Regions from separate parts of the Pseudomonas sp. TH08 genome, predicted to be linked through region 2. Evidence: riboswitches for the same ligand, from Rfam matches in the RefSeq annotation. Region 2 holds a riboswitch; the other holds the start of a gene.
The links. A riboswitch is a leader RNA that binds a small molecule or an ion and turns the genes downstream of it on or off. The one in region 2 is predicted to bind manganese.

Region 1: linked by a shared signal. The riboswitch ahead of JFT91_RS00485 (TMEM165/GDT1 family protein) and the one ahead of mntP (manganese efflux pump MntP) in region 2 are both predicted to bind manganese.

Annotation. Positions count from the first base shown of each region.
Region 1 covers NZ_JAEKEE010000001.1:99,693-105,784, reverse strand. Annotated here, with positions in the region: gene JFT91_RS00495 (methyl-accepting chemotaxis protein) at 1-166, opposite strand, end outside; gene JFT91_RS00490 (M48 family metallopeptidase) at 430-1,248, shown strand; gene JFT91_RS00485 (TMEM165/GDT1 family protein) at 1,449-2,033, opposite strand; yybP-ykoY riboswitch at 2,121-2,245, opposite strand; gene JFT91_RS00480 (methyltransferase) at 2,296-3,294, opposite strand; gene JFT91_RS00475 (2-hydroxyacid dehydrogenase) at 3,327-4,292, opposite strand; gene JFT91_RS00470 (LysE family translocator) at 4,565-5,194, shown strand; gene JFT91_RS00465 (AraC family transcriptional regulator) at 5,294-6,058, opposite strand.
Region 2 covers NZ_JAEKEE010000004.1:604,758-610,849, forward strand. Annotated here, with positions in the region: gene JFT91_RS19795 (response regulator) at 1-10, shown strand, start outside; gene JFT91_RS19800 (ATP-binding protein) at 7-1,386, shown strand; yybP-ykoY riboswitch at 1,603-1,773, shown strand; gene mntP (manganese efflux pump MntP) at 1,782-2,345, shown strand; gene JFT91_RS19810 (SDR family oxidoreductase) at 2,452-3,288, shown strand; partial or broken gene JFT91_RS19815 (DUF72 domain-containing protein) at 3,248-3,996, opposite strand; gene JFT91_RS19820 (thiamine pyrophosphate-requiring protein) at 4,118-5,905, opposite strand; gene JFT91_RS19825 (DUF2798 domain-containing protein) at 6,055-6,092, opposite strand, start outside.

The DNA of each region.
Region 1 (6,092 bases), on a different contig from region 2:
GGCGCTGCTCGATGACTTGTTCGAACTGCGCCTGAGTGCGCTGCTGCACCATCTCCTGCGTGCGGGCGCCGGCAAACAGCGCGTAAAGCACCAGTGCGGCCACCACGCTAAGGACGATGGCGCCGGCGAGGGCGGCAACGGAAAACTGGATCGACTTGAACTTCATGGGAGCTCCGCACGCGAGAGGACGTCTGCGGTGATGTATCGGCAGCAAGCATTGGGCCATGAGTGCGAACAATTGCCATTGAACGCCGATGTCGCAAATGGATCAGTGTGCGACGCAGTTGCAGAGGGCCTGGCGCTCGGTATGAATCTTTTACGACAGCAGCGGTGGGACGCGTCTGAAAGTCGCTGCAATACGTCCGTTGTATCTGGCGTCGATACAATTACCCGCCTAGGATACGCGGCAGGTTTTCAGGGAGCTTTTGAATGAACAAGACATTGGTTGTAAGTGCACTGAGCGCAGCGCTGTTGCTGGCCGGTTGTCAGTCGGTCAACACCACCAGCGGCGGCGCCGTCGGTGTCGAGCGCAAGCAGTACATGTTCAGCATGCTGTCCTCGCAAGAGGTCGACCAGATGTATGCCCAGTCGTATCAGAAGACCGTTGGCGAAGCGTCCGGCAAAGGCGTGCTCGACAAAACCAGCGCCGATGCCAAACGTATTCAGGTGATCGCCGATCGGTTGATCGCCCAGGCGCCGACATTCCGGCCGGACTCCGCGCAATGGAAATGGGAAGTCAATCTGATCAAGAGCGATGAGCTCAATGCCAACTGTGGTCCTGGCGGCAAGATCATCGTTTACACCGGTCTGCTCGACAAACTGCAACTGACCGACGATGAAGCGGCCGCAGTGATGGGGCATGAAATTGCCCACGCTTTACGCGAACACGGTCGTGAAGCGATGTCCAAGGCTTACGGTATCGAGATGGCCAAGCAGGGCGCGGGTGCGTTGCTCGGTCTGGGGCAGGACAGTCTGGCGCTGGCCGACACCGTGGCCAACTACGGCATGACCTTGCCCAACAGTCGTACCAATGAAAATGAAGCTGACCTGATCGGTCTCGAACTCGCCGCCCGCGCCGGCTACAACCCTAATGCGGCGATTACGCTGTGGGAAAAGATGAGCAAGGCCAGTGAAGGTGCTCCGCCGGAGTTCCTCAGTACGCACCCGTCTTCCAGTAGCCGCACTTCTGCGTTGCAGGCGGCGATTCCGAAGGTCATGCCGCTGTACGAAAAAGCCCCGAAGTCCTAAGAGTCGAAGGACACAACGATTCTTCAGGTTGGGAGGGCTGTTGTGGCGAGGGGATTTATCCCCGATGGGCTGCGAAGCAGCCCCAAAATCTGCAAATGCGCTATGTCTGACACTCTGAGGCAGCAGGTTTGGGGGCGCTTCGCGCCCCATCGGGGATAAATCCCCTCACCACAGGTTTTGGGTAGTTCAGTAGACGGGGGTTAAACCCAGCCACTGCTCTGCATGGCCTTGTACACCGCGACAATTGCCAGAATCATGAACGCCGAAGCCGCGAGGCGACGGATCAAGGTCAGTGGCAATTTGTCTGCAGCAAAATTACCCGCCAATACCACCGGCACGTTGGCAATCAACATGCCCGCCGTGGTGCCGAGAATCACCAGCCACAGATCCGGATATTGCGCCGCGAGCATCACTGTGGCGACCTGCGTCTTGTCACCCATTTCGGCGAGGAAGAACGCAATCAGCGTGGTCAGGAACGGCCCGAACTTGCGCGCGGTGCTGGTTTCATCGTCGTCCATTTTGTCCGGCACCAGCGTCCACAACGCGGTGGCGGTGAAGCTGGCGGCGAGGATCCAGTGCAGCGTCGCATTCGAGAAGAAGCTGCCGAACCAGGCGCCTACCGCACCGGCTGCTGCGTGGTTGGCCAGGGTCGCGGCGACAATACCGGCAATGATCGGCCAGGGTTTGCGGAAGCGAGCGGCGAGAATCAGCGCGAGCAGTTGCGTCTTGTCGCCGATTTCGGCCAAGGCAACGATTGCGGTGGGAACGAGTAACGAGTCCAGCATCAGGATTTCCTAAGGGGCGGGTCGACACGGCTATGACACGTACAGCCTTCCCGCCCCGGGTAAGGTGTGCGTGTCATAGGTCTTGTCAAACCCTGCGATCCGTCTGGTGCGGACGCTTGGGTCGCATACGCCATGATCTGAGGATCAAGTATGTTGACGTATGCCGGACGAGCTTGGCGCTCGTGGGAGACTACTCCCCTAGGACGGAGCGGATTCTGCCTTCGCAAAACCGATACGGCAAGCCTCTTTTTGAAAAGAGTTTTCAGCCGCGCTTGGCTCGGTAAATGCGGAAACCATTGCCCTCGGCCTTGATTGCACACACACCCAGATGCTCTTCGATCAGCGGTTGATACTTGAGGAAACTGTTCGCGACCAAGCGCAGTTCGCCGCCGTTTTTCAGATGTTTGGCTGCTTTTCGCAGCAAGTTCTCGGTGGCGAAATAATCGGTGTGCACCCCGACATGGAACGGCGGATTGCTCAGAATCGCGTTCAAACCCATCGGCGCAGCGTCGATGCCGTCACCGGTCAGCACTTCGGCTTCCAGACCGTTGGCGGCCAATGTCAGACGGCTGCTGGCGGCAGCAAATGCATCGACGTCGAGCAAAGTCACCTGATTGTGCGGATAGCGACGTTTGACCGCCGCGCCCAACACACCTGCACCACAACCGAAGTCGAGCAGATGGCCACTCGGCAGTTTGTCCAGATGCTCCAGCAGCAGAGCGCTGCCGCGATCCAGGCGACCGTGGCTGAACACGCCCGGCAGGCTGATGACTTTCAACGGGCCTTCAGCCAGTGGCAGTTCATAGGTCTGCGCCAGGCTTTCCAGGGATTTCGCTTCAGGGGCGTTGGCCACGGTCACTTGCCAGAGTTGGCAGTGACGTGCGCTGTCGAGTTTGCGCGGTTTGCCGAACGGGTTGAGCTGTTTCGACGCACCTTCGATACCGCTGCGCTTCTCGCCGACCAGAAACACCTCGCGCCCGGCCAGACGCGAAGCCACGGCGTTGAGGATGTAATCGGTCAGATCCTTGGACTTGGGCAGGAACACCACAGCGCTGTCGAACTCACGCTCCGGGACATTCACGCCGAAATGGCTACGGCCTTCGAAGCGGGCGTCCAGTGCGGCTTGGTCGCCGGCATGCCAGCACCAGCCGAACGCGTTGGGCAGGCGCCCGAGCAAATCGTCGGCGGGCAAACCGGCCAGCAATAACGAACCTTGAAACAACTCGGGCTGACGAAGCAGTACTTCACTGCGCGGATCCATAACTGCTCCTCAAAAAAAAGTGCCGCAGTTTATCAACTGACGACACGCAGCGCCTTACCGCTGAAGAACGCTTGAGCGTTTTCGGTCAATTGGCCAACGATGCGCTGGCGCGCCTCGCGGCTGCCCCAGGCGTTATGCGGGGTGACAATGAGGCGCGGGATGTCCGCCGCCAGCAATGGATTGCCCTGAGTCGGGGGCTCGACGCTGAGCACATCGGTCGCCGCGCCGCCGAGATGACCGGCGCGCAAGGCATCGGCCAGCGCCTGTTCGTCGATCAGCCCGCCGCGGGCGGTGTTGACCACGAATGCGCCGGGCTTCATCGACGCCAACTCGCGGGCACCGATAAAGTGGCGAGTGTGTTCGTTGAGCGGGCAGTGCAGGGTGAGCGCGTCGATCTGCGGCAACAATGCATCCAGCGGCAGACGATCCGGGCGAGCAGGGCGCCCCGGAATTTGTCCGAGCAGTACGCGCATGCCGAACGCTTCGGCCAGCCGCGCCACGGCACCACCGAGTTCGCCGTGGCCGAGCAGACCGAGGGTTTTGCCTTCGAGCTCGACAATCGGGTAGTCGAGCAGACAGAACTGTTTGGCTTGCTGCCAGCGACCTTCACCGACGGCTTTCTGATAGTCGGCCAGTCGCGTGGCGAGGTTGAGCAGCAACATGATCGTGTGTTGGGCCACCGACGGCGTGCCATAACCCTGGCAGTTGCACACGGTAATGCCGTGGGCGCGGGCGGCTGCCAGATCAACGTTGTTGGTGCCGGTGGCGGTGATCAGGATCAGTTTCAGATCCGGGTTGGCGGCCATGGCGGCGGCGTCGATGTGGATCTTGTTGGTGATTGCCACGGTGGCGCCTTGCAGGCGTTCGCTGACTTGCTCGGGCAGGGTCTGGGCGAACAGTTGCAGGTCGCTGAAGCAGACGCGCAATGGACTGAGGTCGAGGTCGCCGAGGTCCAGCGAAGGGTGATCAAGGAAAACGGCGCGGCGCGTGTTCGTCATCAACTGTACCTTTTAGGCTTTGAGCGTAGGGCGTAATCTGCCGAGCCTACCAGATGAAACAAAACGTTACGCAGCCCCCGCAGTACCCTGTGGCGAGGGGATTTATCCCCGTTGGGTTGCAAAGCAGCCCTAAAACACCGCGTTGTAACAGTTGGACCGCATTGGCTGGACTTGCGACTGCTACGCAGCCGAACGGGGATAAATCCCCTCGCCACAAGGCACTGCGTTTCCTGCAGATTTTTTTTTGACCAAGCTGCCCCAGAGGAGCCCCCATGTACTGGACCGAGTTCTTGACCGTTGCACTGATCCACTTACTGGCCGTCGCCAGCCCCGGCCCGGACTTTGCCGTGGTGGTGCGTGAAAGCGTGACCCACGGTCGTCGCGCCGGTACCTGGACGGCACTCGGTGTCGGCACGGCGATTTTCCTCCACGTCGGTTATTCGCTGCTCGGTATCGGCCTGATCGTGTCGCAATCGATTGTGCTGTTCAACGCCCTGAAATGGGCCGCGGCGGCTTACCTGCTGTACATCGGCTTCAAGGCCTTGCGTGCGCAACCGGCGAAAGCGGTCACCGATGATCTGCACAAAGAGGTCGGTGAGCGCACAGCGCGCGGCGCGTTCACGTCGGGTTTCGTGACCAATGGCTTGAACCCGAAAGCCACGCTGTTCTTCCTGTCACTGTTCACCGTGGTGATCAACCCGCACACGCCGCTGTCGGTGCAGGCCGGTTACGGGGTTTATCTGGCGGTCGCCACCGCGTTCTGGTTCTGCCTGGTGGCGATGCTGTTCAGCCAGCAACGTGTGCGCGCCGGTTTCGCCCGCATGGGCCACTGGTTCGACCGCACCATGGGCGCTGTGCTGATCGCCATCGGCGTGAAACTCGCCTTCACCGAGATGCACTGATCCTGCTATGAAGGAGCTGCCGAAGGCTGCGATCTTTTGATCTTGTTTTTAAGGACCAAGATCAAAAGATCGCAGCCTTCGGCAGCTCCTACGTGGCTCCTATACGAGTTGGCTGAGCTTGCTCAGGGTGTTGAGGTAATCGCGGGGATTCTCGCCAAGCAAACGGCGAAACATCGCGCTGAAGGCGCGGGCACTGCCGTAACCCAAATCCCGCGCCACGCTCTGCACGCTGTCACCGGCGAGCAGGCGCGGCAGGGCTTCCATCAGGCGCAACTGCTGGCGCCAGGCGTTGAAACTCATCTGCAATTGTTGCTGAAACAGCCGCGCCAATGTGCGTGAGCTGGCGCCGACTTGCTGCGCCCAGTCTTCCAGCGTGTTGGGATGATCCGGGGTGTGTAGCAGCGCCAGGCAAATATTTTGCAGGCGCCGGTCGCTGGGCAGCGGAATGTGCAGCGGCAGGTTTTCGAGACTGGCGAGTTCCTCCAGCATCAATTGCTGAATCAGCGGATTGTCGGCGTGAGGCGGGCCTTGCACCGCACGCAGAATCAGTTCGCGCAACAGCGGCGTCACCGCCAGCACACAGCACTGTTGCAGGCTGGCCGGCGACAATTGCGGAGCGATGAACAGCGAGCGCATCTGCACATCGCCACTCATGAAGATCTCGTGCGCCACCTCGGGCGGAATCCACACCGCACGACTCGGCGGAATCACCCACGCGCCCGATGCAGTGACCACGCGCATGATTCCGCTGACCGCATACAACAGCTGCGCTTCGCGATGCAGGTGCAACGGCTGATGCGCACCGTCCAGGTAATCCCGGGGGTAGGCACTCACCGGGCCGTGTTCGAAGTGGCTGATCAACATGTCTGATTCGCTGACTTGCTTGGCAGGAATGCGC
Region 2 (6,092 bases):
CAAGCCATGAACTCGATACGGACACGGATTCTGCTGCCGGTGCTGATGCTGGTGTTGCTGGGCGATGTGCTGATCAGTTGGCTGGTGCTGCGCGACAGCCACCATGAAATCGAAGAGGTTTACGACGCGCAATTGGCGCAAAGCGCGCGCCTGCTGCAGGGCGTGCTGGCGCAACGTGCGCCCGGCGACGACGACTGGCAGCGGCTTCATCAGGCCTTCGACCAGGCGATGAGCCGGGTGGGCGATGGCGAGGCAGCGCATCCCTATGAGACCCGTCTGACGTTTCAGGTCTGGCGCAGCGACGGCCAACTGCTGATGCGCTCCGCCGAAGCGCCGGAGCTTGCGGCGCCGCCGACCACCGTGGGCTCTCACGATATTCTCGAGAACGGTCGCGACTGGTGTGCCTTTCTGCTCAAGGATCCGCAACAGGGACTACTGATCTGGGTCGGTGAGCGTGACGACATTCGTCAGGATCTGATTCAACGCATCGTTGGCCATACGTTGTGGCCGAGTCTGATCGGGGTGCCGGCGCTCGCTGTACTGATCTGGCTGACCATCGGATGGGGCCTGCAACCGCTGCGCGCGATGGCGCAATCGATCCGTGGACGCACTACCGAAACGCTCAAGCCACTCAACCTCAGCCCCCTGCCCCACGACCTCGAACCGATGCAGACGGCGCTCAATCGACTTTTGCAGCAGATCGACAATTTGCTCGCGCGGGAACGGCGCTTCATCGCCGACGCGGCCCATGAATTGCGCACGCCGCTGGCGATTCTGCGCATCCATGCGCAAAACGCGCAGCTGGCCAGTACCGCGCAACAGCGCGACGAAGCCCTGGAGTTTCTGCTCAGCGCGGTAGATCGCGCCACACGCATTGCCAGCCAGTTGCTGACCATGGCGCGTATTGAACCGCGCCTGGCCAACCCACAGCGAAGCCCGGTGGAACTGACCGCACTGGTGCGTGAAGAACTCGCTGAGCTGGCGCCGCTGGCCATGGCAAAAGACATCGAACTGATCCTCGACAGCGATCACCACTGCCCGGTCGAAACCGACCCGGTGGCACTGGCCATCGCCCTGCAGAACCTGGTGACCAACGCACTGAACTTCGCCCCGCCCGGCAGCGAAGTGCGCGTTCAGGTGCAGCCGCAAAGTGATGGCTCGGTGTACATCAGCGTCGAGGATGCCGGCCCGGGCATCAACGAGACTGATTACGCGCGACTGTTCGAACGTTTCTACAGCCAGGGCCACGCCAATGGCGCCGGATTGGGCCTGGCGATTGTGCAAATGATCGTCAGCAAGATCGGCAGCACCCTGCAGCTGTACAACCGGCCGCAGGGCGGCTTGTGCGCTGAGCTGCGGATCAATCAGACCCTGCCAAACAATTAAGTCTTGCCTGTGGCGAGGGGATTTATCCCCGATGGGTCGCGAAGCGGCCCCTGATTTCAAAGCTGGGACTGCTGCGCAGTCCATCGGGGATAAATCCCCTCACCACAAAGAACCCTCATCGCCAGTGAAAATCAGGCCATAGCAATAATCTCTCACTGAGTTATTTTCTTGATTCGAAGTTTTTGACAAAATTTTCATGTTTGCCCGCATAAGATCCGCACCCTCGTTGGGGAGTAGCCTGTTTCCGAGCCTTTCGGAAGCGTTCGTATCAACATTCTCGGCAACATGCCGTGGTGCGAACACCTTTTGGTTGGTGAGACCGACGACACATCCATGCCTAAAGTCGGGCGTGTGGTTGTGTCGTTGACTCATAGCCCGACTGGAAGTACACCACCGTGAATCCCGTTTCCCTCATCTTCCTCGCGCTGGCCATGTCCACGGATGCGTTTGCAGCCGCCATCGGCAAAGGTTCCAGCCTGCACAAACCGCGCCTGACCGAAGCCCTGCGCACCGGTCTGATCTTCGGTGTGATCGAAGCCATCACCCCGATCATCGGCTGGTTGATCGGCCAGGCTGCTACTCGCTGGGTGTCCGAATGGGACCACTGGATCGCCTTCACCCTGCTGCTGATTCTCGGCTTGCACATGATTTACAACGGCCTCAAACACGAAGACGAAGCAGAGGAAAAACCCGGGCAACATTCCTTCCTGATCCTCGCGGTGACCGCGTTCGCCACGAGCATCGATGCGCTGGCGGTCGGTGTTGGCCTGGCGTTTGTCGACGTGAACATCTGGGTGGCAGCGGCCGCGATCGGTCTGGCAACCATGACCATGGTGACCATTGGCGTGATGCTCGGTCGGGTGCTGGGTGCGGTGGTCGGCAAACGCGCCGAAATCGTCGGTGGCGTGGTGCTGATGATTGTTGGTGCGACGATTTTGTATGAGCACCTGTCGGTTTGATCCGACGCTATTGATGAGCTCTCCTCATGGGTCTATGCAGCGCCAACTCTATTGTTGAGCGGATAGCCGCCCTATAAGGTGCTGCATTCACTAGAGGAGAGACGCCATGCCTACCCCGTCCGACGTTATTGTCGTCATCGGCGCCGGTTCGATCGGTCAGGCCATCGCTCGCAGAGTCAGCGTTGGCAAACACGTCGTAGTGGCGGACTTGAAGCAAGAAAATGCCGACGCCGCTGCCCGCGTCCTGCTCGATGCCGGGTTTGCCGTCACGACCGCTGTGGTCGACGTGGCTTCGCGCGAATCGATCGAGGCGCTGGTGCGCACCGCCACTGCACTGGGCCCAGTCACCGGGGTCATTCACGCCGCCGGTGTTTCACCTTCGCAAGCGCCCGTGGCAACCATTCTGCGCGTTGATCTGTATGGCACCGCCGTAGTCCTTGAGGCGTTTGGCAACGTGATTGCCCCGGGCGGCAGCGCGATCGTCATCGCCTCGCAATCCGGGCACCGTTTGCCGGCCTTGAGTGCCGAGCAAAACAAGGCGCTGGCGACGACTCCTGCGGACGATCTGTTGGCTCTGCCGATGCTTCAGGCCGATCAGATCACTGATCCCCTGCACGCCTATCAAATCTCCAAACGCGGCAATTCATTGCGCGTGATGGCCGAAGCGGTGCGCTGGGGCAAACGCGGTGCACGGGTCAACACGATCAGTCCGGGGATCATCTTCACGCCACTGGCGCGCGACGAATTGAATGGCCCCCGCGGTGCGGGTTACCGCCGCATGATCGAACTGAGCCCGGCCGGACGCGGTGGTACACCTGATGAAGTCGGTGCCGTTGGCGCGCTGCTCATGGGACCTGATGGTACGTTCATTACCGGCAGCGACTTCTTGATGGATGGCGGCGTTACCGCGGCCTATTGGTACGGTGATCTGGCGCCGCAATGATGCTCTCGTGAACCAGCGTCAAGGCGTTTCCGAGCGCTGCGCCGCTGGCGGTGTTGTCAAAAATGCACCAGGTGGTTGCGCCCGCCGCCACCGCGGTTTGCAAGGCTTGCGCCAGTGTTTGCAGAAAGGGCAAATCGTAGGCGCTGTGGTAAATGCGCGATGAGCCGTGCAGTCGCCAATACTTTGTGCCCTGCGAACCTCTCGGTGAAGCGTCATTGCTGATGCGTGAGGGTCGACCGCCGCCTGACTGACTTGATGCTTGATCAATAGCGGCTCGGCGTTGCCCCACGACTCATGCCGCGGTTCGAGTACCACTGGTCCGGCGAAACGCTGGCGCAATGCGCTGAAAAAACCTTCGGCAACGGCTGGGTCAAACGCCAGCGACGGCGGTAACTGCACCAGCAGGCAGCCCAGGCGATTACCTAATCCGCTGCACTGCCCAAGGTATTCGTCCAACGCCGCCTCACTGCCGGCAAGGCGCAGTTCGTGGGTGATGTGTTTGGGGATCTTCACTGAAAAAGCAAAACCGTCCGGCACCGAGTCTGCCCAACGTTCGTAGGTTTGGCGGCGATGCGGGCGATAGAACGAGCTGTTGATTTCGACGCTGTTGAATTGCGCGGCATAGCGCTGCAAATGCGTGCCCTCAGCCGGGAATGCCGGCCAATGCTCACGCGCAAGACTCCAGCCTGCACAACCAATGAAAATCAATTGCCTGCCTCCATTGCAATGTAGGCGCTGCCGCAGGCTGCGATCTTTCGATGTTGTTTTTCAAGATCAAAAGATCGCAGCCTGCGGCAGCTCCTACACGGTTGGCGAGAAACCTACGGGGTTATTTTTTGCCGGGCAGTACGGAGCTGAGCACTTGCTTGGCGGCCTGAACGATGATTCCGGCTTCGTCCGGATCACCTTTGAGCAAGGTCGTGGCGAATTTCTTCGCCTGCTCGAGCTTGATGTGCGGCGGCAGTGGCGGCACGTTCGGGTCGGTCTTGAATTCGATCAGCACTGGTACGTCCGACGCCAGAGCCTGCTCCCAGGCGCCGGCAACGTCTTCTTCGCGATCGACGAAAATACCTTTCAGGCCGATGGAAATCGCAAACAGGTGGTAAGGCACGTCCGGAATGCTCTGCGAAGCCTCGAATTTCGGATCGCCCTCCATCACACGTTGCTCCCACGTGACCTGATTGAGGTCTTCGTTGTTGAACACCGCACAGATCCATTTCGGGCTCGCCCACTGCCGCCAATATTTGGCCACGGTGATCAGCTCGGCCATGTTGTTCATCTGCATCGCGCCGTCGCCCACCAAAGCGATGACCGAGCGCTCGGGATAGGCGAATTTTGCAGCAATCGCATAAGGCACCGCCGCGCCCATCGAGGCCAGTCCACCGGACAGTGAGCACTGCATGCCTCGGCGGATCTTCAGGTCGCGGGCGTACCAGTTGGCACAGGAACCCGAGTCGCTGGTGATGATCGCCTGCTCCGGCAGGCGTGGCGACAGCTCGTACACCACCCTTTGCGGATTGATCGGGTCGGCTTTGGCCATGGCGCGTTTTTCCAGGGTTTTCTCCCAGGTGCCGCGCCAGCCTTCGACCTTCTTGCGCCATTTGCCTGAGGTCTTCTGCTCCAGCAGCGGCAACAACGCCGCCAGGGTTTCCGCCGAATCCCCGACCAGATTGACCTCCATCGGATAGCGCAAGCTGAGCATGTCGGGCTGCAAATCGATCTGCACACCACGGGCGTGGCCTTCCTTGGGTAGAAATTCGGCGTACGGGAACCCCGAACCGATCATCAGCAAGGTGTCGCATTCGTTCATCAATTTGTAGCTGGGCTCGGTGCCGAGCAGGCCGATGCTGCCAGTGACCCACGGTAGATCGTCGGGTAACGCAGCTTTCCCCAGCAGTGCTTTGGCGACCCCGGCACCGAGCTTCTCCGCCACCGCAATCACTTGATCGGTCGCCTGCAAGGCGCCGGCACCGACCAGAATGGCGACCTTTTCACCGGCGTTCAAAACGTCGGCGGCACGTTGCAGATCCGCTTCGTAGGGCAGCACTTTCGGTTTCGTGTAACCGACCCCGGAGTGCGCCGTGCCATGGGCGCGGGCCGGCGCTTCGTAAGGCAGATCCTGCAAATCGTTGGGCAGAATGATCGCCGTCACGCGGCGCTCGCCAACGGCCGTACGAACCGCACGGTCGAGAAGATGGCGCACTTGCGACGGCACCGAGGCCTGCTGCACAAAGGCGCCAGCGACGTCCTTGAACATCGAGACCAGATCAAGCTCTTGCTGGTAATGACTGCCCAACGCAGTGCGCGCCTGCTGACCGACAATGGCCAGCACCGGCATGTGATCCATTCGCGCGTCGTAGAGCCCGGTGATCAAGTGCGACGCACCAGGGCCTGAGGTAGCGATGCAGACGCCCAACTCCCCCGTGAACTTGGCATGGGCCGAGGCCATGAATGCGGCCATTTCCTCATGGCGCGCCTGGACGAATTCGATCTTGCCCTTGGCCCGACTGAGCGCGCCGAACACGCCGTTGATGCCATCGCCCGGATAGCCAAAAATCCGCGTAACGCCCCATTCGCTGAGCCGCTCAACCAGAAAATCTCCCACTGTCATCGTCATTTCGATCCTCATCCTTCACCAATGCATGGAGCGTTCCCGGCAGAACATTGGCCGGGAGGTGTAAGGGTCTGGACAGCCGCGCTGACGGCGAAGTTTCGATTGATTTGCCGGGACAACGCACTGCCCCGGAAGGGTTAAGGGTTCAGCGCTCAGCGATGCGGATGTACGGTCCATGCGACCAGTTTGA